DNA from 3 places in the Streptomyces sp. NPDC026515 genome. Region 2 is predicted to be linked to each of the others. Evidence: riboswitches for the same ligand, from Rfam matches in the RefSeq annotation. Region 2 holds a riboswitch; each other region holds the start of a gene.

Region 1 (10,395 bases), on a different contig from region 2:
GGCCCGGGACGTGCTTCATCAGCGTGTCCAGGTCCGCGTTCGGGTACCGGATCAGATGCCGGGCGGCCGAGATGACCTCGCCGAGGTTGTGCGGCGGCATGTTCGTGGCCATGCCGACCGCGATTCCCGACGAGCCGTTGACCAGCAGGTTCGGGAACGCGGCGGGCAGCGCCACCGGCTCCTGCTCCTGCCCGTCGTAGTTCGGCGTGAAATCGACCGTGTCCTCGTCGATCGACTCGGTCATCAGGCTGGTCGCCTCGGCCATCCGGCACTCGGTGTACCGCATGGCGGCCGGCGGGTCGTCGTTGCCCAGGGAGCCGAAGTTGCCGTGGCCGTCGACCAGCGGGACACGCATCGAGAACGGCTGGGCCATGCGCACCAGCGCGTCGTAGATCGACGCGTCGCCGTGCGGGTGCAGCTTGCCCATCACCTCGCCGACCACGCGCGCGCACTTCACGTAGCCGCGCTCGGGGCGCAGGCCCATCTCGTTCATCTGGTAGACGATCCGGCGGTGCACCGGCTTCAGGCCGTCGCGGGCGTCCGGCAGGGCGCGCGAGTAGATGACCGAGTACGCGTACTCGAGGTAGGAGCCGCGCATCTCGTCCACGACGTCGATGTCGAGGATCCTCTCCTCGTACGAGTCGTCGGGCGGCGGGGTCTTCGTGCTGCGGCGGGCCATCGCTGCCGGCTCCTTGCTCATGCGTGAACGGGATCTGACGCTGACCATTGTGGACCGCGGTACTGACAACCCGGGCCAGGACCCGGTCTCCGCGGCCCGCCCCGGTGCCACGGAGGCTTTCGGGAGCGGGTCGGACGCAGGCTACGCGATCCGCTGTGGGCGTACGTGGTGCGGGAACTTCGCCGGGTTCCGGCACGCTTGCATACAGTGGCAGGACTGGCAGAAAAACCGCGGTTCGAGACGGCTTCCGCGAGTGAGTGACGCGAGTGAAGGGACGTACATGCCCATGGGTCACACGACCACGGCCGAGACAGGCTCCGGAGGCCTGACAGCGACCGAGCACCGCTTGGCCAACGGTCTGCGCGTGGTGCTCTCCGAGGACCACCTGACCCCGGTCGCGGCGGTCTGCCTCTGGTACGACGTCGGTTCCCGGCACGAAGTCAAGGGACGTACCGGCCTGGCTCACCTTTTCGAGCACTTGATGTTCCAGGGCTCCGCCCAGGTGAAGGGCAACGGCCACTTCGAGCTCGTACAGGGCGCCGGCGGCTCGCTCAACGGCACCACCAGCTTCGAGCGCACCAACTACTTCGAGACCATGCCCGCCCACCAGCTGGAGCTCGCCCTCTGGCTGGAGGCCGACCGCATGGGCTCGCTGCTCGCCGCCCTCGACGACGAGTCGATGGAGAACCAGCGGGACGTCGTCAAGAACGAGCGCCGCCAGCGCTACGACAACGTCCCCTACGGCACCGCCTTCGAGAAGCTCACCGCGCTCGCCTACCCGGAGGGCCACCCCTACCACCACACGCCGATCGGCTCGATGGCGGACCTGGACGCGGCCACCCTGGAGGACGCGCGGGCGTTCTTCCGTACCTACTACGCGCCCAACAACGCGGTGCTCTCGGTGGTCGGCGACATCGACCCCCAGGAGACCCTCGCCTGGATCGAGAAGTACTTCGGCTCCATCCAGGCGCACGACGGCAAGCCCGCCCCGCGTGACGGCTCGCTGCCCGACATCATGGGCGAGCAGCTGCGCGAGGTCGTCGTGGAGGAGGTGCCCGCGCGCGCGTTGATGGCCGCCTACCGGCTCCCGGAGGACGGCACGCGCGTCTCCGACGCGGCCGACCTGGCTCTCACCGTCCTCGGCGGCGGCGAGTCCTCGCGTCTGTACAACCGCCTCGTACGGCGCGACCGTACGGCCGTCGCCGCCGGCTTCGGGCTGCTGCGCCTGGCCGGTGCGCCCTCCCTGGGCTGGCTGGACGTGAAGACCTCCGGTGACGTCGAGGTCCCGGTCATCGAGGCCGCCATCGACGAGGAGCTGGCCCGCTTCGCGGAGGAGGGCCCCACGCCCGAGGAGATGGAACGCGCCCAGGCCCAGTTGGAGCGCGAGTGGCTGGACCGGCTGGGCACCGTCGCCGGCCGCGCCGACGAACTGTGCCGGTTCGCCGTCCTGTTCGGCGACCCGCAGCTCGCCCTGACCGCCGTCCAGCGCGTCCTCACGGTGACCCCGGAGGAGGTCCAGGAGGTCGCCAAGGCCCGCCTGCGGCCCGAGAACCGCGCGGTGCTCGTCTACGAGCCCAAGTCCCCCGAGACGGTCGAGGACGCCGACGTACCCGAGGACCCCGAGGCCGAGGCCACGGTCGAAGCCGGCGACAACAACGAGGAGGCGGCGAAGTGAGCGAGCTCGCCACCATGGACTTCCACCCGCAGCCCCAGGCCGGCGAGGCCCGGCCCTGGGCCTTCCCGGCCCCCGAGCGCTCCACCCTGGACAACGGGCTCACCGTGCTGCGCTGCCACCGCCCCGGACAGCAGGTCGTCGCCGTGGAGGTGCTCCTGGACGCACCCCTGGACGCCGAGCCGGCCGGCCTGGACGGCGTCGCCACGATCATGGCGCGCGCCTTCTCCGAGGGCACCGACAAGCACTCCGCCGAGGAGTACGCCGCCGAGCTGGAGCGGGCCGGCGCCACCCTCGACGCGCACGCCGACCACCCGGGCGTCCGGCTCAGCCTGGAGGTCCCGGCCTCCCGTCTGGGCAAGGGCCTCGGGCTGCTCTCCGACGCGCTCCGGGCACCCGCCTTCGCCGACAGCGAGGTCGAGCGGCTGGTCCGCAACCGCCTCGACGAGATCCCGCACGAGCTGGCCAACCCCAGCCGCCGGGCCGCCAAGCAGCTCTACAAGGAGCTCTTCCCGTCGGCCGCGCGGATGTCCCGGCCGCGCCAGGGCACCGAGGACACCGTCGAGAAGATCGACGCGGCCGCCGTACGCGCCTTCTACGACCGGCATGTGCGGCCCGCCACCGCCACCGCGGTCATCGTCGGCGACCTGACCGGCATCGACCTGGACGAACTGCTCGGCGAGACCCTGGGCGCCTGGCGCGGCACGGCCGCCCAGCCCCGGCCGGTGCCCCCGGTCACCGCGGACGACACCGGCCGTGTCGTCATCGTGGACCGCCCCGGGGCCGTCCAGACGCAGCTGCTCATCGGCCGCGTCGGCGCCGACCGGCACGACCGTGTCTGGCCCGCCCAGGTGCTCGGCACCTACTGCCTGGGCGGCACCCTCACCTCCCGCCTGGACCGCGTCCTGCGCGAGGAGAAGGGCTACACCTACGGCGTCCGTGCCTTCGGGCAGGTGCTGCGCTCCGCTCCCGACGGCAGCGGCGCCTCGATGCTCGCCATCAGCGGCTCCGTGGACACCCCGAACACCGGCCCGGCGCTCCAGGACCTGTGGACGGTGCTGCGCACCCTCGCCTCCGGGGGCCTCACGGACGCCGAGCGTGACGTCGCCGTGCAGAACCTGGTCGGCGTGGCGCCGCTCAAGTACGAGACGGCGGCGGCCGTCGCCGGCACCCTGGCCGACCAGGTCGAGCAGCATCTGCCGGACGACTTCCAGGCCACCCTCTACCGGCAACTGGCCGCCACCGGCACCGTGGAGGCCACCGCGGCGGTCGTGAGCGCCTTCCCGGTCGACCACCTGGTGACGGTCCTGGTCGGCGACGCGGCGCAGATCAAGGAGCCCGTCGAGGCCCTCGGCATCGGCGAAGTGACGGTCGTCGCCGCGGAGTAGCGGCACGCGCGCGCCCGGAGCCCTGGTGACCCTCGGGTCACCAGGGCTCTGAAATGTCCGAATTGAGGCGGAGGTTGCCTGTCTGCCCTGTGGGATGCGCGACAAAAACCGCGATCCGTTTGAGGATTGCGGGGACGCCCTCATAGGTTCTTCCGGACTGTCCGCCAGGCACCGAGCCGCGCCCGCGGCACCGGACAGTCATCGCCGAGTCCCCGTACGGCGCGAGCCAGGGGAGCCGGGGACCCATGCAGTCCCTGGGGTGAATCGGACGCCCGCGCGAGCCGCGAGGGCGCCCGTAGGAGACCTTCCTGCTCCGAACCCGTCAGCTAACCCGGTAGGCGAGAGGGAAGGAAAGGACCAGCCTCTACATGGCGTTCATGTGCGCCTCCGGGAAGCACCGTCGTCCCGGCCGGGTGAAGCGCACCACCGCGCAGGCCGCCGGTATCGCGGCCCTCACCACCACAGGTGTCATCGGCACCGTCTCGGCAGCCCCGGCGCTCGCCGCGGAGAACTCGGTCGAGCAGACCGGCCTCACTCCGGTGATCACGGTCAGCGACTCGGTCGCCGAGCAGATCGACGCCCAGGCAGCCGCGCAGACGGCGGCCGCCGAGCGCAAGGCGGCCGAGGAGGCCGCGCGCAAGAAGGCGGCAGCCAAGGCCAAGAAGGAGCGCGAGGCCGAGGTGCGTGCCGCGCGGGAGGCCGAGCGCAAGCGTCTCAACGCCTTCGTCGCGCCGATCTCCGACTCGTACGTCTCCACCGGCTACCGGACCGGCGGCTCCCTGTGGTCCTCCGGCGCCCACACCGGCATCGACTTCCACGCCGCCACCGGCACGGTGGTGCACGCGGTCGGTACCGGCACGGTCGTCTCCACCGGCTGGGGCGGCTCGTACGGCAACCAGATCGTCATCAAGATGGCCGACGGCATGTACACCCAGTACGGCCACCTGTCGTCGATAGGAGTCTCGGTGGGGCAGAAGGTCACCCCGGGCGAGCGGATCGGCCTCTCCGGCGCGACCGGCAACGTGACCGGCCCGCACCTCCACTTCGAGGCCCGCACGACCCCGGAGTACGGCTCGGACGTCGACCCGGTCTCCTACCTCCGCAAGCACGGTGTCGACGTCTGACCCGAACGCGGCGACGACCGTGTGACGTCACGCGGCGAGTGTGCCGAAGCCCCGGCTCCCGAGCCGGGGCTTTCGTCGTTTTCGTGAACCCGATGTCCAAAAAATATGCATGGATTCAGGGCCGCCGTCGGAAATTCCCGCTCATTGCAATAGAGTCACGGAACGGACGCCACTCGGCGGCGTTTCACGGGGATTAAGGCGGAGGTCGGACATGCGTATTCCGGCGCACTCGGTATGCACGGCGATCCGGGACGACATCGTCGCGGGTGTCTACGAGCGCGGCAGCCGGCTCACCGAGGAACTCCTGGCCCGCCGCTACGGTGTCTCGCGCGTCCCCGTCCGCGAGGCCCTGCGCACCCTGGAGGCCGAGGGCTTCGTCGTGACGCGCCGGCACGCGGGCGCGTGCGTGGCGGAACCGACCGAGCAGGAGGCCGCCGACCTGCTGGAGATGCGCCTGCTCCTGGAGCCGCTCGGCGCCTCCCGGGCCGCCCAGCGCCGCACCGAGGCCCACCTCAAGGTGCTCCGCGGACTGGTCAGGCTGGGCCAGGAACGCGCCCGCAGGGGTGGCAGCGAGGACCTGCGCTCCCTGGGCGGCTGGTTCCACGAGACGCTCGCCCAGGCCACCGGCAGCCACGCCCTGACCTCGACGCTCACCCAGCTGCGGCACAAGATCGCCTGGATGTACGTCGTCGACTCACCCGCCAACCCCGTGGAGTCCTGGGCCGAGCACGGCGCCATCGTGGACGCGGTGACACGCGGCGACGGCGAACGCGCGCGGGCGATCACCGCGCTGCACGCCGAGCGGTCCACGGTCTCCCACCGGCCGCGCTTTTCCGGCGGCACGGACCGGTCGGCCGGTGTGAGGACTTCGCAACATCCCGTAAACATGTCGGGCCTGCGGCATTAACACGGGCGCCGTATACAAAGAGATGTTATTCGGTGGAGCAGTATTTCCGACGCCCTCGGCCGGACTCCGCCGCCTTTATCTCGCGCGCGCCCGGAATTTCCGGAGCGTGTTATCGCCGTGCCCGGCGGGGAATTAACCGCGCCCGGTGCGCGGCCGGGTTCCGCATAAACGCCCCGTTCGCAAAAGGCGGCCGAGGCGGCTCGGTTTCCCGCCGCGCGGCGGGAACGGCGAGGCCGCGCCGCCCTGGCAGGGGTGGCGCGGCCTCGTTCGTGCGGGTGCGGTGGCGCTCAGACGGTCTCGGGGAGCTCCTCGAGACCTTCGCCGACCAGCTTGGCCAGGCGCTCGAGCGCGGCGTCCGCGCCCTCGGCGTCGGAGGCGAGGACGATCTCCTCGCCGCCCTGGGCGCCCAGACCCAGGACAGCCAGCATGGAGGCCGCGTTGACGGGGTCGCCCCCGGCCTTGGCGATCGTCACCGGGACGCCTGTGGCCGTGGCGGCTCGGACGAAGATGGAAGCGGGGCGGGCGTGGAGGCCCTCGGCCCAGCCGACGTTGACGCGGCGCTCAGCCATGTGATGCTGCCCTTCGGTGTTCAGGGTTGTCTAGACCAGTTTCCCATATCGTGAAGCATGCCCGGAGCGGACGTGAGTCCCCGCGGGTGTGTCGTCGGACCGCGGCCTCGGTCCGGCTTCCGTCCTCCACAGACTGCCTCGCGCCACTGTCGGACGCGAGCCGTACTCTGGGGCCCATGCAGACCCCGGCGGACCGACACGACCGGCACGCGTACCCCTCCCACTGGGAGGCGGACGTCGTGCTGCGCGACGGTGGTACCGCGCGCGTCCGGCCCATCACCGTCGATGACGCCGGCCGCCTGGTCAGCTTCTACGAGCAGGTCTCGGACGAGTCGAAGTACTACCGCTTCTTCGCGCCCTACCCCAGGCTCTCCGCCAAGGACGTCCACCGCTTCACGCACCACGACTTTGTGGACAGGGTGGGACTCGCGGCCACCATCGGCGGCGAGTTCATCGCAACCGTACGCTATGACCGCATTGGCGCCGACGGGATGCCCGCCTCCGCGCCCGCCGACGAGGCGGAGGTCGCCTTCCTCGTCCAGGACGCCCATCAGGGCCGGGGCGTCGCCTCCGCCCTCCTGGAGCACATCGCGGCCGTCGCGCGGGAGCGCGGCATCCGCCGGTTCGCCGCCGAGGTGCTGCCCGCCAACAGCAAGATGATCAAGGTGTTCACGGATGCCGGGTACACCCAGCAGCGCAGCTTCGAGGACGGCGTGGTCCGCCTGGAGTTCGACCTGGAGCCCACGGACCGCTCCGTCGCCGTCCAACGCGCGCGCGAGCAGCGGGCGGAGGCCCGTTCGGTACGGCGCCTGCTGACCCCCGGTTCCGTGGCCGTGATCGGCGTCGGCCGGGCGCCCGGCGGCGTCGGCCGCAGCGTCCTCGGCAACCTCCGGGACGCCGGCTTCACCGGCCGCCTGCACGCCGTGAACCAGGCCTTCCCCGACGATCTCAAGGAGGTCGACGGGGTACCCGCGCACCGCTCCGTGCGCGACATCGACGGACCGGTCGACCTGGCCGTGGTCGCCGTACCCGCCGAGCAGGTCCCGGACGTCGTCACCGACTGCGGTGAACACGGCGTCCAGGGGCTTGTCGTGCTGGCCGCCGGATACGCGGAGAGCGGCCCGGACGGCCGTGAACGCCAGCGCGAACTCGTCCGGCACGCGCGCACGTACGGCATGCGGATCATCGGGCCGAACGCCTTCGGAATCATCAACACCGCCGCCGACGTCCGGCTGAACGCCTCGCTCGCCCCCGAGATGCCCCGCCCCGGCCGCATCGGCCTCTTCGCCCAGTCGGGTGCCATCGGGATCGCCCTGCTGTCCCGGCTGCACCGGCGCGGCGGCGGCGTCACCGGCACCACGGGCGTGTCGACCTTCGTCTCGGCCGGCAACCGCGCGGACGTCTCCGGCAACGACGTCCTTCAGTACTGGTACGACGACGCCGAGACCGATGTCGTCCTCATGTACCTGGAGTCCATCGGCAACCCGCGCAAGTTCACCCGCCTCTCGCGGCGCACGGCGGCGGCGAAGCCGCTGGTCGTGGTGCAGAGCGCCGGTTCGGCGCCGCAGGGGCACGCGGTACGGGCCACCCGGCTGCCGCATGCCACGGTGTCCGCGCTGCTCCGGCAGGCCGGGGTGATCCGCGTAGACACGATCACGGAGCTGGTCGACGCGGGGCTGCTGCTCGCCCGGCAGCCGCTGCCGGCCGGGCCCCGGGTGGCGATCCTCGGGAACTCCGAGTCGCTGGGGCTGCTGACCTACGACCGGTGCCTGGCGGAGGGGCTGCGGCCCGCGCCGCCGCTGGACCTGACGACCACGGCGACCCCCGCCGACTTCCACCGGGCGCTGGCGGAGGCGCTGGCCGACGAGTCGTGCGACGCGGTGGTCGTCACCGCCATCCCGACGATCGGCGAGGGGGCGGTCGGGGACGGTGAACTGGCTGAGGCCCTGCGGTCGGCGGCCGAGGGGGCGCACGGGAAGCCGGTCCTGGTCGTGCACGTGGAGCTCGGGGGGCTGGCGGAGGCGCTTTCGGCCGCGGGCCGCACCGCACCGCAGGCACCTGTCATGGCACCCGGCGCCTTCGGCGGCACCCACCGGTTGCGCCCCGCACCGACGGAGACCGCGGCCCGGACGCCGTCCGCGGGAGCCGGCCGGACACCGCCCGCCGCCGTCACCGAGACCGCCCGGCCGCGTGCCCCTCACTCCTGCTCCCGGCTGATTCCCGCCTACCCCGCCGCCGAGCGTGCCGTGCGGGCGCTCGCCGAAGCCGTGAAGTACGCGCAGTGGCGGCGGGAGGCCACCGATCCCGGCAAGGTGCCCGAGTACGACGACATCGACGAGAGGGGAGCCGCCGGACTGATCGGCACGCTGCTGGAGCGCGGGGAGGGACTCACCCTCGGGACGGAGGAGACCTGCGCGCTCCTCGGCAAGTACGGCGTCGCCGTGCACCGGGCCCTGCCGGCCCGCACTCCGGAGGCCGCCGCCCGGGCCGCCGCCGACCTCGGCTACCCGGTCGCCCTCAAGGCCACCGCCCCGCACCTGCGGCACCGCGCCGACCTGGGCGGAGTACGGCTCGACCTGGCGGACGAGGAGCAACTGCGCCGGGCGTACACCGAGTTGACCGAGCTGTTCGGGTCGCCGGCGGAACTGCGCCCGGTGGTGCAGCGGATGGCCCCCCGGGGCGTCGACACCGTCGTACGGGCCGTCATCGACCCGGCGGCCGGGGCCGTGCTCTCCTTCGGGCTGGCCGGAGCCGCCTCACAGCTGCTCGGGGACACGGCCCACCGGCTGGTCCCGGTGACGGACCGGGACGCGACCTCGCTGGTGCGGTCGATCCGGACCGCACCCCTGCTGTTCGGCTGGCGGGGCTCGGCCCCCGTCGACACGCCCGCCCTGGAGGAGCTGCTGCTGCGCGTCTCCAGACTGGTCGACGACCATCCCGAGGTGGTCGCGGTCACCCTGGAACCGGTCGTGGTCGCCCGGCACGGCGTCAGTGTGCTCGGTGCCACCGTCCGCCTGGCGCCCCCGCCCGCCCGCGACGACCTGGGCCCGCGCACCCTGCCGGCCTACTGACCGCTCGAACCCCGCTCCGTGGTGGCTTTGCACCAGGGTGCGCCGACTGGCCCGGACCCCCCTTGCCCACGGATTAGGATGGACGCCATGGCCAAGACCAGTACGACGACCCAGGGGCTGCGCGTCGCGATCGAGCGCAGCGGCTACTACCCGGCCCTCGTGGCCGAGGCGGTGGAGGCCGCCGTGGGCGGTGAGCCGATCCGGTCGTATCTGGTCCACCAGGAGACGACGTTCGACCAGAACGAGGTGCGGCGCCATGTGACCGTGCTCGTCCTCACCGGGAACCGCTTCATCGTCAGCCACACCGACGAGCAGGCCGCCGACACCACCTCCCCGACGCCGTACGCCACCACCTCCACCGAGTCGGTCAAGCTCGGCCGGATCTCGTCGGTCGTGGTCAGCCGGGTGGTGGCCAACCCGGAGCAGTACACGCCGGGCACCCTGCCCCGCGAGATCGTGCTGACCATCGGCTGGGGCGCCGTCTCCCGCATCGACCTGGAGCCCGCGGCCTGCGGCGACCCCAACTGCGAGGCCGACCACGGCTACACGGGCAGCTCCACGGCGGACGACCTGAGCCTGCGCGTCAGCGAGGCGGGGGACGGCCCGGAGACGGTGCGCCAGGCGCTCGCCTTCGCCCAGGCCATCTCCGAGGCGACCGCGGACGTCGCGCACTGATGGCGTACGCCGCCTGGGATCACCCGGAACCGCTGGCCCTCGGCTCCGCACCGCTGCCCGAGTACGGCAGTGGTTCCCTCGCCGACCTGCTGCCCACCCTGGCCGCCGGCATGGCCGTACCCGGAATGACCGCGTCGATCACGGAACTGACCGCGGCCGACCGCAACTGCGTCTTCCTGGTCGACGGTCTCGGCTGGGAGCAGCTGCGGGCCCACCCGGACGAGGCGCCCTTCCTGGCCTCGCTGCTCGGCAGTTCACGCGGCGGCACCGGGCGGCCGATCACCGCCGGCTACCCGGCGACCACCGCCAC
Region 2 (10,395 bases):
AGCGCGCGGGCGGTCCGGTCGAGGACCTGCCCGCCGTCGCTCCGCAGCTGCGGTCCCTGCGCCGCCGCGCCGGTCTCACCCTGGAGGCCGCGGCCCGCGACGCCGGACTGTCGGCCGCCCATCTCTCCCGGCTGGAGACCGGGCAGCGCCAGCCCTCGCTGCCGATGCTGCTCGCACTCGCCCGTGTCTACGGTACGACGGTCTCGGAACTGCTGGGCGAGACCGTCGCCGAGCGGGACGCGATCGTACGCGCCGGCGACATGGAACCGACCCGCGCCGGCGGCTGGACGTACTGGCAGGCCGGCTCCTCCGGCCGCGGGATGCAGTCGCTGCGCGTCCGGGTGCCGTACGGCACCCAGGGCGACATCGTGCGGGTGCATCCCGGCGAGGAATGGCTGTACGTCCTGAGCGGGCGGCTGAGGCTGCGCCTGGGCGACACCACCCATGTCCTCGCCCCCGGCGACAGCGCCCACTTCGACTCGCTGACCCCGCACCGCCTCGCCGCCGAGGACCACGACGGCGTCGAGCTGCTGTTCGTCCACACCCTGCTGCAGAGTCCCACGGCCACGCTGTGCCTGGGACCGATCACTGGAGAGCTGCTGTGAGCAACATCGAGGAGAAGTTCCCCCGCGCCCTGTGGGTCCGGCTCATCATCTACATCGCCGTCGGGCACGTCTTCGCCGCCTTCCTCTACCTGCTGTTCGCCGTGGGCGGCAAGGGCTGAACGCTCCCCGCTCGCCCGGGCGTCAGTCCAGGAGGCGGGCGCGCAGCCGCTCCCGGGTCTGCGGAGCGAGCTTCAGACCCTGCTCCAGGTACGTGTCGGCATCGCCCCACGCCTCGTCGATGCTCTCGAAGGCCGCCGTCAGATACTCCGCGCGGGCCTCGAAGAGCGGACTCAGCAGCTCCATCACCTCGGGGCTGTACGCGCCGTCCCCGCCGCCGCTGCGCCGCACCTTGTAGCGGCGGTGCTTGGCGTTGGACTCCAGGTAGTCGGCGAGGATCGCGTCCCGCTCCACGCCCAGCGCGAGGAGCGTCACCGCTATGGAGACGCCCGCCCGGTCCTTGCCGGCCGCGCAGTGCATCAGCGCCGGCACGCTGTCCTCGGCGAGCCCGTGCAGCACCCGCGAGTGCTCGTCGGTGCGGTCCCTGACGATCGTGCGGTACGAGCTGATCATCCGGTTCGCGGCCTTGCCGTCGCCCAGCAGCCCGCGCAGCTGCTCGGTGTCGCCCTCGCGCACCATCGTCCAGAACTCGGCGCCGTGCGCCGGGTCGGTCAGCGGCAGGTTCAGGTTCCGCACGCCGGGCAGATCGACGTCCGGGCCCTCCAGCTTCTGGTCGGCCGCGTTGCGGAAGTCGAAGATCGTGTGCAGGCCGAGGGAGGCGAGGAACTCCGCGTCCTGCGCCGTCGCGTGTGCCAGATGTCCGCTGCGGAACAGCACACCGTGCCGCACCCGGCGCCCGTCCACGGTCGGCAGGCCGCCCACGTCACGGAAGTTGCGCACACCGGCCAGCTCGGGCTCGGTCGACGGGACCTGCTGCGTCACGGGGGCTCCTCCCGGCCGGCCCCGTCGGCGCTGCTCGTCGACGGGCACTGGATCGACCATACGACATCGGTTTCCACGGGCAATGAGTTGTCCACAGGCGTTGCCTCCGGGCCCCGTGGCCTTGATGATGTTGGTGCTTGAGCGGATCTGTTGGCACCTGTGTGAGGTTTCTCGTGGTGGACATCGCCGAAAACGGTCGTACATGGCTCCTGTCGGGCCCGGGCAGCAGTTACGCGCTGCACCTCACGGAGGACGACGAACTGCTCCACCTCCACTGGGGCCCGAAGATCGGGCTCGCCGACGCCGAGGAGCTCAGCACCCGGGCGCTGCCCGGTTACTGGCCCTTCGAGTCCCCGCTGGACGGCCGTGAGGAGTACCCGGTCGAGGGCGGCCCGCGTTTCGTCCGCCCCGCGCTGTCCGTGCGCACCGAGGAGCGCCGCGGCACCGAGTGGACCTTCGAGTCGTACGAGACGGAGGGGGACGCGGCCGGCCAGGAGCTCCGGCTGCGCTTCAGGGACGGCCGGATCCTCATCACCCTGCACTACCGGATGCGCGGCGACGTCGTCGAGCGCTGGGTGACCGTCGACAACCAGGGGGACGCGCGCCTGGAGCTGCTGCGGGCCGATCCCGCCGCCTGGACGCTGCCCGACCGTGAGGGCTGGCGCCTGTCCCAGCTGCACGGCCGCTGGGCCGCCGAGTCGCGCCTCACCAGCGCCCCGCTCACCTACGGCGAGAAGGTGATAGGCAGCCGCCGCGGCCACACCGGTCACCAGCACCTGCCCTGGGTCGCCCTCGACACCGACGCCACCGAGGAGCGCGGCGAGGTCTGGGGCTGCGCCCTCGGCTGGTCCGGCTCCTGGCGCATCGCGGTCGCGCAGCTCCCCGACGCGCGCGTGCAGATCACCGGCGGCGCCGGATACGACGACTCGGGCCTGCTGATGCTGGCCGGGGGCGAGTCGTACACCAGCCCGGTCTTCGCGGGCCTGTGGACCGACGGCGGTTTCGGCGGGGCCAGCCGCGCCTGGCACGCCTACCAGCGGGCGTACGTCATCCCCGACGCCGACCGGGACCGGCCGGTGCTGTTCAACTCCTGGGAGGCCACCACCTTCGACATCTCCGAGGAGCAGCAGGCCACCCTCGCCCGGCGGGCCGCCGCGATCGGCGTCGAGCTGTTCGTGGTCGACGACGGCTGGTTCGGCGCCCGCACCAGCGACCGCGCGGGCCTCGGCGACTGGACGCCGAACCCGGACCGCTTTCCCAAGGGCCTCAAACCCCTCGCCGACCACGTGCACGCCCTCGGCATGCAGTTCGGCATCTGGGTCGAGCCCGAGATGGTGAACGCGGACAGCGACCTGTACCGCGCGCACCCCGACTGGGTGCAGCACCAAAAGGGGCGAAAGCGGACCGAACTCCGCAATCAGCTCGTCCTCAACCTCGCCCGCGAGGACGTCCAGGAGTACCTCTGGGAGCGGCTCGACACCCTGCTGTCCAGCGCCCCGATCGACTACGTCAAGTGGGACTTCAACCGCTGCTTCACCGACGCGGGCTGGCCCGGCGAGCCCTACCCGCAGCGCCTGTGGGTCGACCACGTCCGCGGGCTGTACGCCCTGCTCGACCGGATCCGGGCGGCCCACCCCGACGTGGCCATCGAGTCCTGCTCCGGCGGTGGCGGCCGGATCGACCTCGGCATCATGAGCCGTACCGACGAGGTGTGGACCTCCGACAACACCGACCCGCTGGACCGGCTCGCCATCCAGCACGGGTTCAGCCAGATCCACCCCGCCCGGGTGATGTCCGCCTGGGTGACCGACAGCCCGAACCACCAGCTCAACGGCCGGGTCAGCAGCCTGCGTTTCCGCTTCGTGAGCTCCATGGCCGGGGCTCTCGGCGTCGGGGGCGACCTCTCCCGGTGGACCGAGGAGGAGCTGGCCGAAGCCGGCCGTTGGGTGGCGCTCTACAAGGACATCCGGCCCCTGGTGCAGCGCGGGGACCAGTACCGGCTGCGGCCGCCGGCCGGCGGGCTCAGCGCCGTGCAGTACACGCTCGGCGACGAGACCGTGGTCCTCGCCTGGCTCCAGGCGCAGAGTTACGGCGAGCCGATGCCGGCGCTGCGGCTGCGGGGGCTCGACCCGACAGCATCGTACGAATGCCGCGAAACGGGCGAAGTGCACCGAGGTGCCGTCCTGTTGCATCACGGGCTGCGCACGGAGCTGCGCGGCGACCTGGATGCGGCAGTTATCCGTCTCCGTCGCATATGACGTCTTTGTCCGAATTGAAACATTCATTCCAACTGGTTCTGGAATAAAAGGGCGTGGTGTGACGCGCGTGAGGAGCGTCATATTCGTGACCGTCCGTCGCGCGTCATGTCCACGTAATTCCCGTGCGTGCCAAGGGGATTGGAAAGGCGTGAAAAGCCGGAATTAACGGAGGGTGACCAGGAATTCCCGTAACGGATCAAGCGAAATCCGGACAGAGGGAATTTGATGCTTGTTTATACGCGTCCTACTCGCTTACGTTCCACGCAACCGGACGGAACGCCGAATCCTGCCGCCGCCCGGAGTTCCCCACACACACTCACCCGTGCCCGGCAGGAGCGGGGGACCCACCAGGTATGACCGCCTGTTCCGGTTCCCGGGACGGCTAGGGGTGTAGCCACGTCTTCCCGCGTGGCCGGGCAGCTCCAGCCCGAACCCGACAGCTCACCTCGCAGGCGCCGGAGAGGAATGCGTCATGCCCGCGAAGGGTAAGCACCGCCGCCCCAAGTCCCAGCGTCTCACCCGCTCGATGGCCGTGGCCGGAACCGGTGGCGCCGCGCTGGCCCTGCCGCTCATGGGAGCCACCGGCGCCCACGCGGCCACCGTGCACACCGTTTCCGGAAAGGCCACGCAGTCGCTTCCGGCCGTCGAGAAGACGGCCGTCGAGAAGACGGCCGTCCGGAAGTCCGCCGTCCGGGATTCCGCCGTCCGGGAATCCGGCACCGGGAATTCCGCGCACCGCGTCTACACGGTGGTGTCCGGCGACTACCTCTCGAAGATCGCCCGCGAGCACAACGTCGACGGCGGCTGGCCCCGGCTCTACGCCGACAACCGGCAGGCGGTCGGCGACAACCCCTCGCTGATCCACCCCGGTCTCAAGCTCACGCTCGGCGGCCGGCACACCGCCCCGGACACCTCCGGCCCGGACTCCCGGTCCGAGACGCGGTCTCCTTCGCGGTCCTCCGCCCCCTCCTCGGACGCGGCGTCCTCCCCGGAATCCTCGGACACCTCCACGACGGCCGTCTCCGGTTTCACCCTCCCGGTGAGCGGCGGCACCATCGGCACCGGTTACCACGTGGCCGGCAGCATGTGGTCCAGCGGTTACCACACCGGCGTCGACTTCGTGGTCCCGACCGGCACCCCGGTCAAGGCGGTCGGCGAGGGCACGGTCGTCACGGCGGGCTGGGGCGGTGCCTACGGCAACCAGGTCGTCATCAGGCTCGCCGACGGCTACTACGCGCAGTACGGCCACCTCTCCGCGCTCTCCGTCTCGGTCGGCCAGACCGTGACCGCGGGCCAGCAGATCGGCCTCTCCGGCGCCACCGGCAACGTCACAGGTCCGCACCTGCACTTCGAGATCCGGACCAGCCCCTACTACGGCTCAGACATCGACCCGGTCGGCTTCCTCCGTCTGAAGGGCGTGGTCGTCGGCTGACCCGTCGACCCCGCTGATCCGACACGCACCCCGAAGGCCGGACCCTCGATCCCCGGGTCCGGCCTTCGGGCGATCGACGCTTCAACGCCCCTGCTCAGAGCCTTATTCCGGGCTTGGCCGAGTATTTACAAGTGTCTTATCTCACCGCTCGTCAACCCTTTATTACGGTCGCGTAGGTCACAGGCCAAGGTGAATCATGGCCCGACGTGGCAGACGATTCGAAGAGTGACAATGCATCAGTGATCGGGTCGTACGTGGCGGTGGGGGACAGCTTCACCGAGGGCGTCGGCGACCCCGGCCCCGACGGGGCGTTCGTCGGCTGGGCGGACCGGTTCGCGGTCCTGCTGTCGGACCGGCGGCCCGAGGGCGACTTCGAGTACACCAACCTCGCGGTGCGCGGGAAACTGCTCGACCAGATCGTGGCGGACCAGGTGCCGCAGGCCCTGGCACTCGCCCCCGACCTGATCTCCTTCTGCGCCGGCGGCAACGACATCATCCGCCCCGGCACCGACCCCGACGAGGTGGCCGAGCGGTTCGAGCGGGCAGTGGCCCAACTGACCGAGGCCGTCGGCACGGTTCTGGTGACCACCGGGTTCGACACCCGGGGGGTGCCCGTCCTCAAGCATCTGCGCGGCAAGATCGCCACCTACAACGGCCATGTCCGCGCCGTCGCCGACCGGTACGGCTGTCCGGTCCTCGACCTGTGGTCCCTGAAGACCGTGCAGGACCGGCGGGCCTGGGACGGCGACCGGCTGCACCTGTCGCCCGAGGGGCACACACGGGTGGCGCTGCGGGCCGGGCAGGTGCTCGGCGTCGACGTGCCGGCCGACCCGGACCAGCCGTGGCCGCCGCTGCCGCCGCGCGGCACCCTGGAGGTCCGCCGCGACGACGTGCACTGGGCCCGTGAGTACCTGGTGCCGTGGATAGGACGACGGCTGCGCGGCGAGTCGTCGGGCGACCACGTGACGGCCAAGGGGGCGCTCTCCCCGGACGACATCAAGATGCGGATCGCCTCCGTGGCTTGAGGCTGTGGCGGCGGTGAGGGGCGGCATCCTGGCGAGCCGCCCCTCACCATTCCTCGGACAGCCCCAGTTCGCGCGCCAGCGCCTCGTCGACCCACTCCTGCGCCCGGGAGCGTGACAGGGCGCCCGGGTAGGAGGTCAGCTGGACGGCGAGCCCGTCGAGCAGTGCGGTCAGCCGCAGCGCCGCGGCCGCGGGGTCGGGGCAGCGGAACTCACCGGCGGCCACCCCCTCGGTGATGACCTCGGCGATCGCCGCCTTCCACTGCTGGTCCAGCTCCTTGGCGACGTCGCGCAGGGCGGGTTCGCGCAGTGCCGCCGCCCAGCCCTCGATCCACAGCCGCCAGCCCTTGGCCTGTCCGGTCGGCGCGTACCAGCGCACCGCCGAGCGCAGCCGCCGTGACGCCGACGTACGGCGCCCCAGCAGCTTGCGCAGATGCGCCAGGTCGCCCTCGGCGGCGTAGGCGAAGGCGGCGGCGACCAGCTTCTCCTTCGTCGAGAAGTGGTACAGCACCAGTGCGTTGCTCACGCCGAGGGCCGAGGCGACATCGGCGATCCGTACCGCCGCCACGCCTCGCGCCTCGATCTGCTCGATGGCCGCCCGCAGCAGTTCCTCACGCCGCTCGGCCACGCTCAACCGCACTCTCGCCACGCGGTCACCCTAATCGGTCCTCCCCCCGCGCGCGTTGCCGTCCCGGTCCAGCGGCAGCCGCATGAGCGTGAGGTCCAGCCGGCGGCCGAACTTGACGCCCACCTCCCGGACGGTGCCCGCGTGCTCGAACCCGAACCGCTGGTGCAGCCGGACGGACGCGGTGTTCTCCGCCTCGATGCCGGCGATCATGACGTGGTGGCCGGCCTCGCGCGCCGCGGTGACGAGGGCGCCCAGCAGCGCGGAACCGATGCCGAGCCCGTGGCGTCCCTCGCGGACGTAGACGGAGTCCTCCACCGTGTGCCGGTAGCCGTCCAGCTCTCGCCACGGGCCGTAGACCGCGAACCCGGCCACCTCGCCCGCCACTTCGGCCACGAACGCCGAGCCGCGCGCCAGATGGGCGGCGAGCCAGGCCGCTCCCTCGGCGGAGGACTGGGGGGCCGAGGTCCACAGTGCGGTCGAATGCTCGATCGCGTCGTTGCGGATCGCGCGAACAGCCTCCGCGTCACCGGGGTGCGCCGGGCGGACCGTCACCGTCCGGCCTCTCTCGTATATTGGATTCATGTCCAACATAGTAGATCCGTCGACGGACTCCCTGGCGGCACGGATCGCGGCCCGGGTCCGCACCGAGCGGGAGCGCCGCCGCTGGACGCTGGCGCAGCTCGCGGACGCCTCCGGTGTCTCCCCGGCGATGATCAGCCGGATCGAACGCGGCGAGAGCAGCCCCACCGCCGTGGTCCTCGGCAAGCTGTCCGCCGCCTTCCAGCTGAGCGTCGCCTCCCTGCTGGCCCTCGCCGAGGGCACGCAGGACACCGCGGCCGACACCGCGGGAGTGCGGCGTGACGCCGACGCCGCCGAGTGGTGCGACCCCGGCACCGGTTACCGCCGCCGCCAGATCACCGGACCGCGGTTCCCGGCGGAGATCGCCGAGATCCGCCTGCCCGCCGGCGCCCGGGTGCCCTACCCGGCGGCCGCCTTCGCCTTCGTACGGCAGCTCGTCTGGGTCCTCGACGGCCGCCTGACCTTCCACGACGGCGACACGGTCCATGAACTCGGTGCCGGCGACACCGTCGAACTCGGGCCGCCCGCCGAGCGGGTCTTCGCCAACACCACCGACGCGGAGTGCCGCTACGCCGTCGTCCTCACCCGGGACGCGCGACCCTAGGCGCGGTGCCGCCGGGCGGCCGGCCCCTCACCGGTACCAGCCGAACCGCTCCGCGATCACCGGCAGCCGGTCGCTCACCAGGGCGTGGGCCGCGGTGCGCGGGGTCGTGCCGTCGGACTCCGCGCGGTCCAGCATCAGCTCCACCAGGGCCCGCATCGAGCGGCGGGTGTGGGCGAACGCCTCGTCGGCCTCCGGACCGATGTCGCCGAACAGGGTCCACCACCACCAGGCGTTGGTGCCCGAGTTGACCACCACGTCCGGCAGCACGGTCACCCCGCGCGCCGTGAGCCGCTCCTCCGCCTCGGGCAGCACCGGCATGTTGGCCGCCTCCACGATCCAGCGGGCCGTCACCAGGTGCTCGTTGGACGCGTCGACGGTGTACGACACCGCGGCCGGCACCAGCACCTCCGCGTCGGCGCACAGCCACGCGTCGCCCGGCAGTTCGAGATCGCCCGGGCGCAGCACCGCGCGGTCGACGGTGCCGTACGTGTCCCGCGCCCGCAGCAGCGTCTCGACGTCCAGGCCCGCCGGGTTGGCGATCGTGCCCTTGACGTCGGCGACGGCCACCACGGTGAGCCCCGCGCGGGCGAGGAAGCGCGCCGTCGCCCCGCCCATCGTGCCCAGCCCCTGCACCGCGACCCGCGTCCCCGGGTACGGCACCCCGGCCCGGTCCAGGGCCGTCAGCGCCGACTCGGCCACCCCGCAGCCGCCGACCAGCTCGTCGAGGCCGATGCCGTCGACCTCGATGGCGAAGGCGTCCGCCAGCCGCCGCCGCGCCCCCGCCTCGTCGTCCAGCAGCGGATACACGGCCTGGATCGAAGAGACCAGCCCGGCCTCGACGGCCGCCCGGTCCACCAGGTCCTGGGTGAGCCCGAGGTCCTCGCCGGTGGTCCAGAAGCTCTCGACGTACGGCCGCACGGCGCGCAGATAGCGGACCAGCAGGGCGTAGGACCCCGGGTCCTGCGGATCGCAGTCGATGCCCCCCTTGGCGCCGCCCAGGGGGATGTAGCGGCCCGCGGGGTTGTAGTGCAGGGCCTCCTTCATCGTCATGCCCCGCGCCAGCGCGGTGACCTCCTCCAGGGTGCAGCCCGGCCGCATCCGCAGACCGCCGCTGGCCACCCCCCGCACCAGCCGGTCGACCACCAGGAACCCTTGCCGTCCGGTGATGTGGTCGGTCCAGACGAGAGACATCAGTGGAGCGGCCATGGTGGCTCCCGAGAGGTTCGTGATGGAGGTTACTACTGAATGGTGATTCAGTATCCGGAGGTGGACGGCAGGGTGTCAACGCCGACCGCCCGAGGGGCCGACCATAATGGAGGACCTCGGCGACACCACTGGAGGTACCGTGACCCGTTTGCGTTCCCTGAGCTCCGGGCTCCGCGTGCTGCGGCCCGCTGCCTTCGGCGTGGACCCCAGCGGTGAGCGGATGGCTCGCATCCAGGCCTCACCGCACTTCAAGGACGGTGTCTTCCAGAACCCCGGCGGTACCGCCCGTACCCGCCCCTCGGGCTCGATGCTCGACTTCGCGAAGATCTACTTCGAGAAGGAGCAGCGCGTCCGCCGCGCCCCCCGGGGCACCGTCCCGGTGCACGCCACCACCGTCGCCGACCTCGCCCGGCCCGCCGCGAGCGGGCTGCGGGTGACCTGGTTGGGACACTCCAGCGTGCTCGTGGAGATCGACGGACACCGGGTCCTGTTCGATCCCGTCTGGGGCGAGCGCTGCTCCCCGTTCCCGTTCGCCGGGCCCAAGCGGCTGCACCCGGCACCGCTGCCGCTGGCCGCGCTCGGCCCGGTCGACGTGGTGGTCATCTCGCACGACCACTACGACCACCTCGACCTGCCCACCATCAAGGCGCTGGCCGGCACGGACACCCTCTTCGCGGTGCCGCTCGGGGTGGGGGCCCACCTGGAGCACTGGGGCGTCGCCGCCGACCGGCTGCGCGAGCTGGACTGGCACGAGGAGACCAAGGTCGGCGGCCTGACCCTGACGGCCGCCCCGGCCCGTCACTTCTGCGGCCGCGGACTGCGCAACACCCAGCACACCCTGTGGGCGTCCTGGGTCGTCGCGGGCGAGCGGCACCGGATCTACCACAGTGGTGACACCGGCTATTTCGAGGGCTTCAAGGACATCGGCGCCGACCACGGGCCCTTCGACCTGACGATGATCCAGATCGGCGCGTACAGCGAGTTCTGGCCCGACATACACATGACGCCCGAGGAGGGCGTGCGCGCCCACCTCGACCTCCAGGGCGGGGGCCCGCACGGAGTGCTGCTGCCGATCCACTGGGGCACCTTCAACCTAGCCCCGCACGCCTGGGCCGAGCCGGG
Region 3 (10,395 bases), on a different contig from region 2:
GAGGCCGGTGGACAGGCCCTTGTTCTTCAGGACCTTCTTCAGGGTGTGGTAGACCTCGGCACCCCAGCGCAGCGCCTCGGAGAAGGACTCCGCGCCGATCGGGGCGATCATGAACTCCTGGATGTCGACGTTGGAGTCCGCGTGCGAGCCGCCGTTGAGGATGTTCATCATCGGCACCGGCAGCAGGTGCGCGTTCGGGCCGCCCAGGTAGCGGAACAGCGGCAGGTCGCTGGCCTCGGAGGCGGCGTGCGCGACGGCGAGGGAGACGCCGAGGATGGCGTTGGCGCCGAGCGAGCCCTTGTTGTCGGTGGCGTCCAGGTCGAACATGGCCTGGTCGATCAGGCGCTGCTCGGTGGCGTCGTAGCCGACCAGCTCCGGGCCGATCTGCTCGATCACGGCGAGGACGGCCTTCTCGACGCCCTTGCCGAGGTAGCGGTTGGGGTCGCCGTCACGGAGCTCGATGGCCTCGAAGGCGCCGGTGGAGGCGCCGGAGGGAACGGCGGCACGACCCGTGCTGCCGTCGTCGAGGCCGACCTCGACCTCGACCGTGGGGTTGCCTCGGGAGTCCAGGATTTCCCGGGCTACGACGACGTCGATGGACGGCACGAGCATCTCCTTCTTGGGATGTGACGCTGGTTGTGCGGGCGCACGCGGGCCTGGTCGGCCCTTGCTCAGCCTTGCGACTAGAGCCTAACCGTCCCGGGCCCGTGAGCCAGCCGACCGACCGGCCCGTGGACACACAGACGGTACTCATTGTTCATGCACGGAACAAAGGGGGGTCCGATGAAGAACGGAAGAAGAGCGGGTCAAGGAGAGGACCGCCGCACGAGGACAAAGACAAACCCCGCTCCGGTGCGTACGGGGGAAGACGCACCGGAGCGGGGAGCCGTGGGGGACGGGGGTGGCCCTCATGTGGTCCTCACCGCGGGGACCACGGTTGTGTGAGCGCTGTGGTTCGGCCGGGCGCCGCCTGCCACTTCGGGGCGCCCGCCTCCCGGGGCCTACTTGAGGTGCAGCTGCTGGCCCGGGTAGATGAAGTCGGCGTCGTCGACGATGTCCTTGTTCAGCTTGAACAGCGCCTGCCAGCCACCCTTGACCTTGTGCTTCTCGGCGATCGAGCTGAGCGTGTCGCCCTTGACGACCTTGTACTCGCCGTCGCCCTTCTTGACCTTCTTGCCGGTCGGGGTGGTGACCGTCTTCTTGGCGGCCGGACGCTCGGCGGAGCGGGAGGCGGCCTGGGTGTCGGTCGAGCGGGTGGCGGTGCTGCTGCTCGACGAGCTGGTGCTGCCGCCGGTGTGGGCGGCGCCGGACAGGCCCGTGCCGCAGACCGGCCAGGCACCCTTGCCCTGCGCGCCGAGAACCTTCTCGGCGATCTCGATCTGCTGCGCCTTGGTGGCCTGGTTGGCCTGCGCGGCGTACTGCGTGCCGCCGTACGCGGCCCAGGTGGAGGCGGAGAACTGCAGACCGCCGTAGTAGCCGTTGCCGGTGTTGATGGCCCAGTTGCCACCGGACTCGCACTGGGCGACGGCGTCCCACTCGGAGGCGGTGGCGGCCGAGGCGGTGCCGGTGGCCATCAGCGGAGCGGCGATGGCGACACCGGTGACGCCGGCGAGCGCGGCGACGCGGGCGGCCTTGGACGGACGACGGTGCTTGCCCTTGCCGGAAAACAGCATGGAGGATCCCCTCACCGACGCCTGCGAGGTGAGCTGTCGGGTTCGGGCCGAATGAGTTGCCCGGCCGCACACCTCACGGTGCGCGGCTTCACCCCGAGCCGGACACGGCAGCCTCAACCACCGGTCCCGGCACTTACCTTGGGTCCCCCGCTCCTGCCTACGGCGCTTGACGCGACGACTGTTCCCGGGTGGCCGCTGGCAGGACTCGGCGTTGCGACGGCCGGGGCTCGTGGTGACGAGCGGCCTCGACCGTAAACAGGCGATCCGGCGAATATCAAAGATGATCAGGGCTTCTGAGACTCATCCCACACTTTCACCAAAGCGGACATTTGGCTTCGAAACAGGGCGGGTGGAAGCGTCAACTCCCGCCGGTTTCAATCCGTTTAGCTACCGAGTTTCAGGGTCTGACCGGGGGCGATGTGGTTCGGGTCGGTGCCGATGTCCGCCTTGTTGGCGGCGAAGAGCGCGCGCCATCCGCCGTCGAGGTCAAGGGAGTCGGCGATGGAGGCGAGCGTGTCGCCGTCCCGCACGGTGTAGGTGCCGGCACCCGGGGAGGCGTGACGTCCGGAAGACGTCGCACTCTGACCGTTTGTCACGCTTTCGTCCGCTGAGCCACCACGATGCTTGCCACTGCTGCCGACGGCCCCCGTGTCGACCAGATCCCAAGAGCTGCCCGTCTGCCACGAATTGTCCGAGTCGTCGGCTTCGGGAACCACGGGGTTCTCGCTCACCTTCGAGGCACCAGAGCCTTTGGATCCCGACTTGTCCGTCTTCGTGGAGCCGGTGGAGGCGCCCTTGCCGGAGTCGTCGCTCGCACTCGGGGACGGGGTGGCCGAGTCCGGGTCCGTGGCGCCCGACGCGTCCGGCGAGGAGTCGGACGAGCCGGAATCCGATGAACCAGATGAATCCGATGAACCAGATGAAGAGGACGAATCGGACAGCCCGGGGGACGAGTCGGAGGAGCCGGACGTGTCACCGGATCCGCCGAGGCCCGTGTCGACGTTCACCGAGGCGTCGTCCGAGGACAGCCCGGCGAACAGGGCACAGGTCCGCCAGGGCTTGGTGCCCTGGTCGGCGAGGATCTTCTCGGCGACGGCGATCTGCTGCGAACGGCTCGCCTGGTCCGGCGTACTGGCGTACTCCTGGCCGCCGTGCTCGTCCCAGTCGTCCTGGGACATCTGCAGGCCGCCGTAGTAGCCGGTGCCTGCGTCCATGCTCCAGGAGCCGCCGCTCTCGCACTCGGCCACCCTGTCCCAGGTGCTGCCGTCGGCCGCGTTGGCGCTCGCCGCTCCGAGGAGCGGGATGGCGATGGCCGAGCCGGTCACGCCGGCCGCGACGAGAAGAGCCGGAGCCTGACGGGGGCGACGGTGACGACCGTTCCCGGAGAGCATGCGGAAACCTTTCGAGCGACAGCGGTGACCGGCGCGACGGGTCCTGCCGACGCGCCGCACTGATGGGTGAACGTATAGGCACACGATCACTTGTCACAAGTTAATGCCGCACAGATCACGTGAAGATCACATAGTTGAACGCCGGTCATCTTTGCCGGTGGAGGGCGCCACGGGGGTGAACTCCACGGGGAGCGTGCGCAGTCCGCGCATGATGAGCCCGCCGCGCCAGCGCAACTCGCTCTCGTCCGCCGCGAGTCGCAGATCCGGGAGACGGGTGAGGAGGGTGGCGAGCGCGCTCTGCCCTTCCAGGCGGGCGAGCGGGGCGCCGAGACAGTAGTGGATGCCGTGGCCGTATCCGAGGTGCTGGTTGTCCCGCCGGGACAGGTCGAGCGTGTCCGGCTCCGCGAACCGCTCCGGGTCCCGGTCCGCCGCGGCGAGCACCACGAGGACCGGGTCGCCTGCCGCGATGCGCTGCCCGCCGATGCCGAGCGGCTCGGTGGCGAACCGCCAGGTGGCGAGCTCCACCGGCCCGTCGTAGCGCAGGAGTTCCTCCACTCCGGTCTCCAGCAGCCCGCGCTCGCCGGCGGCCAGCGAGTCCTGCAGGCGGCGGCGCTGTTCCGGGTGGGTGAGCAGGGCGTACGTGCCGTTGCCGATGAGGTTGACCGTCGTCTCGAAGCCGGCGAACAGCAGGATGAAGGCCATGGCGGCGGCCTCGTTCTCGGTGAGGTGCTCGCCGTGGTCGGAGGCGCGGATGAGTCCGGAGATGAGGTCCTCGCCCGGGGCCGGCTCGGCGGTGAGCGCCTCCCGCTTCCGGTGGATCAGCTCGGCCAGATAGCCGCGCATCTTCTTCACGGACCGCGCGACCCCGCCCCGCGGCCCTCCCCCGTGCCGGATCATCATCCCGGCCCAGTCCCGGAAGTCGTCCTGGTCCTCGCGCGGGACGCCCAGCAGGTCGCAGATGGCGTAGATGGGCAGCGGGAAGGCGAACTCGTGGATCAGGTCGGCCTCGCCCCGCTCCGCGAACCCGTCGATGAGCCGGTCGGTCAGCTCCTGTACCCGGGGCGCGAAATCGGCCACCCGGCGCGGGGTGAACGCCTTGCTGACCAGCCGGCGCAGCCGGGTGTGGTCCGGCGGGTCGATGTTCAGCAGATGCGTCATCAGCTCGGCCTTGCGCTCACCGGGGATCCCGGTCTTCCCCTTCGCGTGCGCGGGCTCGTCGTGGTGCTCCGGGTTCTTGGACAGCCGAGGGTCGGCGAGGGCCTGCCTGGCATCGGCGTAGCGGGTGACCAGCCAGGCCTCGACCCCGCTGGGAAGCCGGGTGCGGTGCACCGGCGCGTGCTCCCGCAGCCAGGCGTAGGCGGGGTACGGGTCGGCGGCGAACTCCCAGGTGAAGAGTTCGGGCGCGGCGGGGCCGCCGGGGGTGGGGCCGTCGGAGGTGGGCTGGTTGGTCACCTCCTGACGGTATCCGGCGGCGGAGGGCCCTGGAGCCGGCCAGGCGGCCCGGGGGCAGTGCCTACGCGTCCACCCCTTCCGCGACGCGCACCGCGTCCCGGTACGCCCGGGCCGCGGCCCGCAGCGCCGACTCGGGGTCGGTTCCCTCCGCCTCGGCCCGTACCGCCAGCGCGAGCAGCTCGTACCCGATGCCCCGCGGCTGTGGCAGCGGCACCTCCAGACCGGCCGTCCGCACCCGGGAGGCGAGCTTCGAGGCCAGTGCGAGTCCGGGCTGGGCGAGGGGTATGCCGTCCGTCACCGACTCGCGCCGCTTCTCGACCGCCTTCGTGCGCAGCCAGTGCTCCTTGACCTCCTCGGGTGTCGAGGCGGTCTCGTCACCGAAGACGTGCGGATGGCGGTGGATGAGTTTCGCGACGATGCCCCCGGCCACGTCGTCGACCGAGAAGGGGGCGTCCGGGTCCTCCTCCGCGATGCGCGCGTGGAAGACGACCTGGAGAAGCACGTCGCCCAGTTCCTCCCGCAGTTCGTCGCGGTCGCCGGTCTCGATCGCCTCGACGAGTTCGTAGGCCTCCTCGATGGCGTACTTCGCCAGACCCTCATGGGTCTTCCGCGACGACCAGGGGCACTCCGCGCGGATCCGGTCCATGACCTGGACGAGGTCGAGGAGGCGGGCGCCGGGCAGGTCGTAGGAGGCGGGGAGCAGCTCCAGCCGGGGCATCGCGACACGGCCGGAGCCGGCGAGGCGGGCCAGGCCGTCGGTGAGGGCCGGCTCGCCCTCGCCCGTCGCCACGACCACCACCGTCCGGCCGCCGGCGCAGGCCTCGACCAGTTCCTGCGCGGTGGGGGCGCTCTCGTCCACCGCCGTCCCGGCCTCCCGCAGATAGGGCAGCTGCGGGTGCGTACCGTCCGCGCACAGCACCCGGTCCGCCGAGCGCAGCGCCTGCCAGGCGGGCCAGGACAGCAGGCCGGGGGCGACCCGGTGGCTGGTGGTGAGCAGGATGATCCGGCCGGGGTCGGGGACGGGGGGAGCGGGAGGCTCCGGGCTGGTGGTGTTCACCCTCCGAACGTAACGCACCCGCGCCGCCGGCCTCGGGCGATGTCCACAGGGCGGGGCGGTCGAGTGATCGTATGACCGCTCGCGTCGCCCCCGCCCGTGTCACCCGGCCCGCCGGCCCGGACCCCGCTCGCCGGGCCGTCCGCCCTGCGCCTACGCCGCCGTCTGTGTCCCGGCCGACGTGACCTCACGCACCCACGGCGTCTTGGTGTCCACCCGGCTGCTCTTCTGGATGTCCCAGGCGCCGTAGCGGGGGTTGAGGTCGACGTGGAGCTCCTGGGACGCCTTGGACAGGGCCTTCCAGAAGGCGGGCTGGCTGGTGTCGGTGCCGAGGAGCTTGGCGAGCTTCTGCGCCTCCAGCTGGAGGCGCAGGTTGTCGTCCAGCCGCCTGGGGGCGATGCCGTACTTCTGGAGCCAGGCGTTCTGGAGCGCCTTGGTGCCGCCGGCCTGCTGCGCGAGGCCGGTGCGCATCTGCTGGATCTCCTTGCGGGTGACGCCGATACCCGCGTCCTGGGCGGCCCGGTGCAGCACCTGGTCGAGGACCATGTTGTGCAGCGTGTCCCGGGTGAGGCTGCTGGTGGCGGCGAGCACCTGCTGGTACTGCTGCTCGTCCGGCACAGCCGCCCGCTGGGCCTGGCGTACCTCGTTCACCCGGGTCTCCAGCTGGGTGACGGTGATCCGCTGGCCGCCGACGACGGCCGCCGCGCCCGGGTGCGCGTCGCTTCCGCAGGCGGTGAGGAAGGGGACCGCGGTGGCGATCGCGGCGGACAGGACGAGCGCGGTGCGACGGCGGCGGTGCAAGGATGCCTCCCGAGGAGATTGTGCGACGGTGCACAAAGTCTTGCGGTGATCGATGGTAGGCAGTGGGCAAGCTCTGGCCAACCCATTCGACCAACGATTCACACGCGCATCCGGCACCGCCGCGCCACCCTCCGCAAGGGTTTGCGGTACCGGCCTCCGCGGTACGCGCCCGCTCAGCCGGTGATCGCCACCGGGGCGTCCCACGCGTCACGGTCCACGGTGATCGTGTAACCGCCCCGCGTCTCCTTGCTGTTCACCATGTACTGGTGTGCCCGGCTGTGCGCGGTGAACTGCGTCGCGCCGAACGGCCAGTCGGCCGTGGTGGTGTTGTTCTTGTCCCACAGCGCGTACCAGAGGTTGCCCGGCAGGTCCGTCTTGTCCTTGGCGTTCGCGATCGCCTTGGCGCTGGAGCTGGTGAAGCCGTAGAAGCCCGCGCGGTAGGTCTTCGCGTGCAGCTGCTTGTCGAAGGCGCGCACATAGGTGAGCACGGCGTTGTTGCACGCCGTGTTCGTCGTGTCGTACGCCTCCATGTCCAGGTAGATCGGGCTGCCCGCCTTCATGCCGAGGGCGGCGGCCTTGGCGACCGCGTCGGTGGCGTCGGCGGTGCCGAGGGAGGCGGCGTTCGTGGTGGTCATCTTCTCCGGGTTGGAGCCGCTCTGGCAGGACGGCTGGGCGCCGACGTAGAGCGGGATGAGCTTCCAGCCGGCCGCGGTGACGGACTTGACCCAGGAGGCGGTGAGGTTCGGCTGGGCGCAGCCGCGGTTCTTGCCGCCGACATAGACGGCGGCGGCCCCGTAGAGGCCGCCGTGCCAGGCCTTCATCGCGGCCAGGGAGGGGGCGGTGCAGGTGTCGAAGGCGCGCCCGGTGTACGTCTTCTGGGCGGGCCAGGTGGTGGCGGCCATGGAGGTCTGCGCGGCGATCCCGGCCCCGGCGACGACCGCGGCTCCCGCCACGCCCCACGTGATGTATCTGCGCTTCCTCGACTGCCGATGGCTGGACATGCCGGAACCCCACCCCTGTTGTCTGTGTCGCTGGCTGTGGCCGTGCTGTGCGCGGCCGTGCACGAAGTAGGTGCAGTATGAACTGCGCGGGAACTAGCCGCGCACCTGCCCCAGCCAGTGCAGCGTCCGCCGGACCTCGCCCGCCATCGGATGACCGGGTCCGTGCAGCCGTTCCACGTCGAACAGCAGCCGGGTGAGGGTGTCCTGGGCGGCCGGCCGGTCGCCGAGCGCGAGCAGCAGCTGCCCGATCCGGCGGCGCACGTCGTGCGCGAGGTGCGGGTCGCCGGCCACGTACTGGTTCTCGTAGTACGGCAGCAGCGCGCGGTACTCGGCGAGTGCCGCGGCCGGTTCGCCGAGTTGTTCCAGACACTGGGCGGTCTCGTACCGGAACCGCAGGGACTGCGGGTCGGCCTGCCCGGCCTCGGCGGCGCGCTCGTCGGCGAGCCGGCGCAGTTCGGGCAGTGCGCGGCGGTACTGGCCGTCGTCCATCAGCGTGGCCGCGTACTGCTTGCGCAGGGTGCGGACGACCGTGGAGTGCTCGCCGTGCTGGTCGGCGGCGACCGGCAGGATCGCGCCCAGGATGTCGACGGCCTGCGTGATGCGTCCCTCCCCGAGCAGCCGCTTGACCTCGTCGACGGCGGTGACGACATCGGGCCGCGCGGGTACGGCGGCCGCCGCGGCGGCGGGTTGCGGCGCGGGCAGCCGCGCGCGGTCCGGCCAGGGCGCGTGCGGGCGCAGGAAGGGGCGTGTGGGGTCCAGGGGCGAACCGGTGTGCATGCCGCGCGCGGGCAGGAGCGGGACGAGGTTCTCGTACACCTCCTGCGCCGAGGCGGGCCGGTGCTGGGGGTCCTTGGCGAGCAGCCGCAGCACCAGCGCCTCCAGCGGCTCGGGCACCTCCGGGCGGAGCCGGCGCACCGGCACCGGCTGCTCGTACAGGTGGCGGTGCAGCACGCCGAGCGAGGTGGAGCCGGCGAACGGCACCTCCCCGCTGAGCAGTTCGTGCAGCAGCACGCCGAGCGCGTACAGGTCCGTGTACGGGCCGACCGCGCCGCCCATCGCCTGCTCGGGCGCCATGTAGGCGGGCGAGCCGATCGGGGTGCCGGTGTGGGTGAGGCGGGTGCTGTCGGTCTCCATCACGGAGGCGATACCGAGGTCCAGAACGGTGATCGTGCCGTCCTGTTTGACCATCAGGTTCCGCGGCTTGAGGTCACGGTGGACGATCGGCACCGCGTGCACGGCGCTCAGCACGGCACACAGTTGCGCGGCCACCGCGACCGCCCACGGCCAGGGGTACGGGTCGTGCTCCGCCAGGTGCCCGGCGAGGTCGGTGCCGTCCACGTACTGCATGACGAGGAACAGCTCGTCGCCCTCGGTGCCCGCGTCGTGCACGGTGACCAGGCCGGGGTGGTCGACCTGCGCGGTCACCCGGCACTCCCGCAGGAACCGGCGGCGCAGTTCGTCGGCGTCCGCGCCCGCCACCTTGTCGGGGCGCAGCAGCTTCACCCCCACGCGCCGGTCCAGCCGCTGGTCGTAGGCCGTCCAGACCTGGCCCATGCCGCCCTGGCCGATGAGCGCGGACAGCTGGTAGCGGTCGGCGACGACCCGCCCGGGCGCCACGGTCACCTTCCGCCCTCGCCGCCGTCGTGCTTGCGCAGGTAGTCGCTGAGCTCGTCGAGCTCGGCACGCACCTGTTCGATCCGCGCGGGCGCCGGACGCTGGGGCGGCGCGGGTATGGGCGGCTGGACGTGCGGCGGCCGGGAGACCGGGGGCACGGTGTGCGGGGGCGGGGTGTGCGGGGGCTGCGTGCCCAGGGGCGTCGCCGTCGTGGCGTACGGGGAGGCGGGGTGCGGGTAGCCGTACGCCTGCGCCGCGGTCTGCGCCGCGTACGCCTCGCGCTGCCGCTGGAAGTGGCGTACGTCGGCGGCGAGGTAGTAGACGACCGTGGCCAGGAGCGCGCCGAACAGCAGCGTGATCCCGAGGTAGCCGCCGACCGTGTGCACGTCGTCGCCGGGTTCGGTGGCCAGCAGCACGATGCTGAGGACGTCGGCCGCGGCGACGGCCACCAGCAGGCCGTAGTCGGCCGATCTCCGGGTCACCGTGGCCAGCCGCAGCATCATCACCCACGCCAGGAAGCCGACGCTGAACACGCCCATCGACACGAACACCACACGCAACAGGACCAGTACCGCGTCGTGCGGCGGCCGCTGCACCGGCTGCGCATGGCCCTGGCCTTGCATGCTCGCTCCTGTTTGCCTGAAATAGGGCGTACGTGCCCGTCCGGTGCGTCCGCCGACGGACAGCACCGGACGTGCGGTGGTCGGTTCGAGCATATGGCCCGACACCGACGCGCGGTCCGGGTTGTATCGAACCGTTGTGTGGCGATCGCCGACGCGGCCGCGTGCCGAGGGGCGGGTGGGGTCACAGCGGCGTGCCGTCACATGCGCGCACCCCGGTGCACGGTGAACCGCGCCGTGCGCCGGGGTGTACGAGCCGTCGTGTCAGTGGGCCTTGAACCGGGACGGGGCCTTGGTCGGGTTGCCGCCCGCGGGAAGCTTCTGGCCGGGGCAGGCGGCGAGGACCTTCTTCATCGCCGCCTTCTCGGCGGCGGTGACCCACAGCCCGTACTTCTTCTTCACGGCCACCTGCGCGGCGACGTAGGTGCAGCGGTAGGCCTTGGCGGGCGGCAGCCAGGTGGCCGTGTCGCCGTCACCCTTGCCGCGGTTGGCGCTCGCGTCGACGGCCAGCAGGTTGAGCGGGTCGTTGGCCAGGGCTATGCGCTTGCTGCCGTCCCAGTACTTGGCGCCCGTCTGCCAGGCGTCCGAGAGGGCGACGAGGTGGTCGATGTCGACCAGGCTGCGGCCACGCCTGTAGGTGATGTCCTTGCCGGAGTACGGGTCCGGGTCCAGCACGCCGGAGGAGACCTTGCAGTCGCCGCCGGTGAACTTCACCTCCTTGAGGTCCCGCTTGAGTATGTCGTCCCGGGTGTCGCAGGAGTTGGAGTCGGTGTCCGCCCAGGCGGAGCC

The links. Region 2 has a riboswitch for cyclic di-AMP ahead of ACZ4O3_RS09895 (M23 family metallopeptidase). Riboswitches for the same ligand answer to the same signal wherever they lie in the genome.
Region 1: another riboswitch for cyclic di-AMP. It lies ahead of ACZ4O3_RS00605 (M23 family metallopeptidase); the one in region 2 lies ahead of ACZ4O3_RS09895 (M23 family metallopeptidase).
Region 3: another riboswitch for cyclic di-AMP. It lies ahead of ACZ4O3_RS13645 (transglycosylase family protein); the one in region 2 lies ahead of ACZ4O3_RS09895 (M23 family metallopeptidase).

Annotation. Positions count from the first base shown of each region.
Region 1 covers NZ_JBVHQD010000001.1:140,116-150,510, forward strand. Annotated here, with positions in the region: gene ACZ4O3_RS00590 (DNA gyrase/topoisomerase IV subunit A) at 1-679, opposite strand, end outside; gene ACZ4O3_RS00595 (M16 family metallopeptidase) at 960-2,354, shown strand; gene ACZ4O3_RS00600 (M16 family metallopeptidase) at 2,351-3,739, shown strand; cyclic di-AMP (ydaO/yuaA leader) riboswitch at 3,932-4,095, shown strand; gene ACZ4O3_RS00605 (M23 family metallopeptidase) at 4,108-4,863, shown strand; gene ACZ4O3_RS00610 (GntR family transcriptional regulator) at 5,075-5,770, shown strand; gene ACZ4O3_RS00615 (HPr family phosphocarrier protein) at 6,058-6,339, opposite strand; gene ACZ4O3_RS00620 (bifunctional acetate--CoA ligase family protein/GNAT family N-acetyltransferase) at 6,516-9,410, shown strand; gene ACZ4O3_RS00625 (DUF5998 family protein) at 9,498-10,085, shown strand; gene ACZ4O3_RS00630 (alkaline phosphatase family protein) at 10,085-10,395, shown strand, end outside.
Region 2 covers NZ_JBVHQD010000004.1:323,546-333,940, forward strand. Annotated here, with positions in the region: gene ACZ4O3_RS09875 (helix-turn-helix domain-containing protein) at 1-605, shown strand, start outside; gene ACZ4O3_RS09880 (DUF6126 family protein) at 602-724, shown strand; gene ACZ4O3_RS09885 (tyrosine-protein phosphatase) at 747-1,544, opposite strand; gene ACZ4O3_RS09890 (alpha-galactosidase) at 1,718-3,802, shown strand; cyclic di-AMP (ydaO/yuaA leader) riboswitch at 4,110-4,270, shown strand; gene ACZ4O3_RS09895 (M23 family metallopeptidase) at 4,275-5,234, shown strand; gene ACZ4O3_RS09900 (SGNH/GDSL hydrolase family protein) at 5,474-6,259, shown strand; gene ACZ4O3_RS09905 (TetR/AcrR family transcriptional regulator) at 6,303-6,905, opposite strand; gene ACZ4O3_RS09910 (GNAT family N-acetyltransferase) at 6,915-7,466, opposite strand; gene ACZ4O3_RS09915 (helix-turn-helix domain-containing protein) at 7,465-8,067, shown strand; gene ACZ4O3_RS09920 (glutamate dehydrogenase) at 8,095-9,273, opposite strand; gene ACZ4O3_RS09925 (MBL fold metallo-hydrolase) at 9,380-10,395, shown strand, end outside.
Region 3 covers NZ_JBVHQD010000006.1:111,142-121,536, forward strand. Annotated here, with positions in the region: gene eno (phosphopyruvate hydratase) at 1-612, opposite strand, end outside; gene ACZ4O3_RS13645 (transglycosylase family protein) at 1,002-1,673, opposite strand; cyclic di-AMP (ydaO/yuaA leader) riboswitch at 1,677-1,848, opposite strand; gene ACZ4O3_RS13650 (transglycosylase family protein) at 2,057-3,064, opposite strand; gene ACZ4O3_RS13655 (cytochrome P450 family protein) at 3,191-4,516, opposite strand; gene ACZ4O3_RS13660 (nucleoside triphosphate pyrophosphohydrolase) at 4,578-5,573, opposite strand; gene ACZ4O3_RS13665 (SurA N-terminal domain-containing protein) at 5,724-6,371, opposite strand; gene ACZ4O3_RS13670 (glycoside hydrolase domain-containing protein) at 6,545-7,372, opposite strand; gene ACZ4O3_RS13675 (protein kinase domain-containing protein) at 7,466-8,953, opposite strand; gene ACZ4O3_RS13680 (hypothetical protein) at 8,992-9,609, opposite strand; gene ACZ4O3_RS13685 (HNH endonuclease family protein) at 9,871-10,395, opposite strand, start outside.